2 regions of the Arminella tumorigenes genome follow, and region 2 is predicted to be linked to the other one. Evidence: riboswitches for the same ligand, from Rfam matches in the RefSeq annotation. Region 2 holds a riboswitch; the other holds the start of a gene.
What was found. Region 2 has a riboswitch for S-adenosylmethionine ahead of PR017_RS00650 (O-succinylhomoserine sulfhydrylase). Riboswitches for the same ligand answer to the same signal wherever they lie in the genome.
Positions count from the first base shown of each region.

Region 1: linked by a shared signal. The riboswitch ahead of metA (homoserine O-acetyltransferase MetA) and the one ahead of PR017_RS00650 (O-succinylhomoserine sulfhydrylase) in region 2 are both predicted to bind S-adenosylmethionine.

Region 1 covers NZ_CP117255.1:3,030,072-3,032,272, reverse strand. Annotated here, with positions in the region: gene metA (homoserine O-acetyltransferase MetA) at 1-863, opposite strand, end outside; SAM riboswitch at 911-991, opposite strand; gene PR017_RS14860 (ABC transporter ATP-binding protein/permease) at 1,230-2,201, shown strand, end outside.
Region 2 covers NZ_CP117255.1:125,206-127,406, forward strand. Annotated here, with positions in the region: gene PR017_RS00650 (O-succinylhomoserine sulfhydrylase) at 1-972, opposite strand, end outside; SAM riboswitch at 1,019-1,097, opposite strand; gene PR017_RS00655 (2'-deoxycytidine 5'-triphosphate deaminase) at 1,206-2,201, shown strand, end outside.

The DNA of each region.
Region 1 (2,201 bases), 760 kb from region 2:
CAGTTGCCGACAAACAGATGGGCATGGCTGCGCCAGCGGTTGGGCGGCGTCAGGGACGGATCGTTGTGGGGGAAATAATCGTGGGGCATCTTGATCGGAATGCCGGCATCGACGTCGCGGAAATATTCGTCTGCCAGCGACGTTGAATCGTATTCGACGTGGTTGAACATGTAGAGCCGTCTTGCCGTCTTCTCGTGCACCAGGCAAATGCCCATTTCCGGCGATTCCATCAGGATTTCCAAGCCAGGGACGGTTTCGACATCCTTGCGGCGGACTTCCGTCCAGCGCGACACGGGCACGCCAAAATCGTCGGAAAAACCGTTGAGATAGACCGAGGACGGGTTCAGATTCTGGTGCCGGTAGACGCCAAATGCTTTTTCCTTCAGCAGGTGCTTCGGCACACCATGAAAATGGTAGACCGCCGCCATCGCGCCCCAGCAGACGTTCAGCGTCGAATGGACGTTGGTGGTCGTCCAGTCGAGGATCTGGCGCATCTCGTCCCAGTAGGTGACTTCCTCGAAGTCGAGCAGCTCGATCGGCGCACCCGTGATGATGAAGCCGTCGAACTTGCGGTGCCTGATTTCCTCCCACGTCTCGTAGAACGAAAGCAGGTGTTCCTCGGAGGTATTCTTCGCCTTGTGACCGCCGATGCGGATCAGGGAGAATTCGACCTGAAGCGGCGAGGCGCCGACGAGGCGGGCCATCTGTAGCTCGGTCTTGATCTTGTTGGGCATGAGGTTGAGCAGCCCGATCTGCAGCGGACGGATATCCTGACGGACGGCCATCGTCTCTGTCATCACCCGCACACCCTCTTTCACCAGGGTATCGAAGGCGGGCAGCGTATCGGGGATCTTAATGGGCATGCGCGTTACTCGATCAACTAAACCGGCGGCGAAAAAAACGAATCGCTACCGGTCCGCATGCGGCCCTGATTTAGCGACTTGTTTAACGTGGCTGCAAGCCGGCCGGCCAAATCACCACGGGATGTTAAATAGCGCTGGACAGGTTTCGAATCAACCTCAATCGCCGGCTGGGAAATGCGCGGTGCGGCGTGGTGAACCTGCAGGTGCATTCGAGCGTATAAGGCTTTCATAAGGTTTGAAGCGCAAGTTGATGGCGAGGAGGGCGGTTCCAGGCCAGGGATCGCTGGCGCGACGCGCTTCGGGCTCGCATGGATGGACATGTGCGGTGGCCATGACTATCTGAGGGATGAGGATCAGGATTTTTTAATGGCCGTTGATACCACAGAGAAGCCCAGCGTCCAGGGCGATGCGCGCGTCGGATACGACTTGAGTTTGCTGTACAGGTTGAGGATGATGCTTTCGGCGTTCTGGCATTCGCCCGTGCGCGTAAGGCTTATATCGCTCGTGGTATCGCTGTTCGTCATCATTCTCGTGACAGCCTATGTGCAGGTTCTTTTGAACGAGTGGAATGCGCCGTTCTACGATTCGCTAGCCCGCCGCGATCTCGACGAGTTCATGAAGCAACTCGGCGTCTTCGGGATGATCGCCGGCAGCCTGCTCGTTCTCAATGTCATCCAGGCCTGGCTCAACCAGATGGCGGCGCTCTACATGCGCGAGGGCCTGGCGCGCGATCTGGTCGACCAGTGGCTGAAAGGCAAGCGCGCTTTGCGGCTCGCCTCCTCCGGACTGATCGGCGTCAATCCGGACCAGCGCCTGCACGAGGACGCCCGCAACCTGGCAGAAAGCACCACCGGCCTTGCCATCGGCCTTGTCCAGTCGACCATCCTGCTGATCAGCTTCATCGGCGTGCTCTGGGAGCTGTCGAGTGGCTTCATCTTCCACTTTCGCGGCAGCAGCTTTTCGATCCCCGGCTACATGGTCTGGGCGGCGATCATCTATGCGGCTTCGGCTTCTTTCCTCAGCCAGTTCGTCGGCGGCAAGCTTGTGCGCCTGAATGCCGACCGCTACTCGAAAGAAGCCGAACTGCGCTTCGCGCTGATGCATGCCAACGAATACATGCCATCGATCACCACTGCCGGTGGCCAGGAAAACGAACGGCGGCGCATCAACGGCGACATTTCTTCCGTGCTCGGTGTCATCCGTAAGCTGGCGATCGCCAATACCAATCTTACCTGGGTGTCTGCCAGCTATGGCTGGATGGTACTGGTCATCCCGATCCTGGTGGCAGCGCCCGCCTATTTCTCCGGCGGCCTGAGCATCGGCCAGTTGATGATGGTC
Region 2 (2,201 bases):
CTGCAGCGCGAATGCCGCTTCCTTGCCGCCCTTGAGTTCCATGCAGACCAGTGTCGAGCCGCCGGTCATCTGCTTGGCGATGATATCGGCCTGCGGATGATCCTTGCGGCCGGGATAGATCACCTTGGCGACCTTGCTGTTGTCGGCCAGGAAGTCGGCGATGCGACCGGCGTTCTCCGTCTGCTGCTTGACGCGCAGCGGCAGGGTCTCGATCCCCTTCAGCAGCGTCCAGGCTGTGAACGGCGACATTGAGGGGCCGGTGTGCCGGTAATAGTCCTGCAGGTGCTCGTCGACCCATTCCTTGTCCGATAGTACGACGCCGCCGAGCGAACGACCTTGTCCATCGATATGCTTGGTGGCCGAATAGACGACGATGTGGGCGCCGAGTTCGAGCGGCTTCTGGAACAGCGGTGTCGCAAACACATTGTCGACGACAAGCTTGGCACCGATCTGGTTGGCGAGTTTCGCGACGCCGGCAATGTCCACCACCTCGAGCGTCGGATTGGTGGGGCTCTCCAGGAACAGCACCTTGGTGTTCGGGCGGATGGCCTTTTCCCAGTTGGCGAGATCGCGGCCGTCGACCAGCGTGCATTCGATGCCGTAACGCGGCGCCAATGTCTCGACGACCCAGCGGCACGAGCCGAACAGGGCGCGGGCGGCGACGATATGGTCGCCTGCCTTCACCTGGCAGAGAATAGCCGCGCTGACCGCGGCCATGCCCGATGCTGTCGAGCGGGCTTCCTCGGCGCCTTCCAGCATGCACATGCGCTTTTCGAACATGTCGTTGGTCGGGCTGCCGTAGCGCGCGTAGATAAAGCCTTCCGTCTCACCCTTGAAGCGGGCCTCTGCCGCCTCCGAGCTGTCGTAGACAAAACCCTGTGTCAGATAGATTGCTTCGGATGTCTCGCCGAATTGCGAGCGCAACGTGCCGCCATGGACAAGTTGTGTTGCGGGGCGCCAAGTCTTGGTCATGCCATCACCACCTTCGTGATACAAAAAAACCGGTCGCAAAAGCAGACCGGTTTTCAACCCGGTCTTTTTAGCCATTTATTTAACGTGGCTGCAAGCCGACCGGCCAAATCACCACGGGATAAGACTGTAATACTGCCGTTGGCCGCTTGCGTCAATTCCCCGTATTTGGTTTTGTCTGCGGCAAAACAAGGCCCCCATATGGTTTTGTCCGCGACAAAACAAGGATTGAGCACATGGCTCGCGACACTGGAATTTTGGCGGATCGCGCCATTGCCGCTCTTTTCGACGCCGGTCGGCTGACAACGGAAAGGGAGCTCGATTTCGATCAGATCCAGCCGGCGAGCCTCGACCTCAGGTTGGGAGCGAAAGCCTTTCGCGTCCGGGCCAGCTTCATGCCGGGCCCGAACAATCTCGTCTCCGATAAACTCGACCGGCTCAGCCTGCATGTTATCGACCTCAACGAGAGCGCCGTGCTCGAGACCGGCTGCGTCTACATCGTGCCGCTGATGGAGCGTCTCGACCTGCCCTCCGACATGTCCGCCTCGGCCAACCCGAAAAGCTCGACCGGCCGCCTCGATATCTTCACCCGCGTCATCACCGATTATGCGCAGGAGTTCGACAAGATCCCGGCCGGCTATTCCGGCCCGCTCTACCTGGAAATCTCGCCACGTACCTTCCCGATCGTCGTGCGCCGTGGTTCGCGCCTGTCGCAGATCCGCTTTCGGATCGGCCATGCCATGCTGTCCGAGCCGGAATTGCTGACGCTGCACGAGACCGAAACTCTCGTCGCCAGCAAGAAGCCAAACGTGACCGGCGGCGGCATCGCGCTGTCGATCGACCTCGTCGGCGACGGCAATGGGCTGATCGGCTATCGCGGCAAGCATCACACGGCGGTGGTCGATGTCGACAAGAAGGCCCAGCATGACATTTTCGATTTCTGGGAGCCGCTCTACAGCCGCGGCCGGACCGAGCTTATTCTCGATCCCGACGAATTCTACATCCTGGTCTCGCGCGAGGCGGTGCACGTGCCGCCGGACTACGCCGCCGAAATGACCCCTTACGATCCGCTGGTCGGTGAATTCCGCGTCCACTATGCCGGCTTCTTCGATCCCGGCTTCGGCCATGCGCCGGCCGGAGGCCGTGGCAGCCGCGCGGTGCTCGAAGTGCGCAGCCACGAAGTCCCGTTCATCCTCGAGGATGGCCAGGTCGTCGGCCGCCTCGTCTACGAG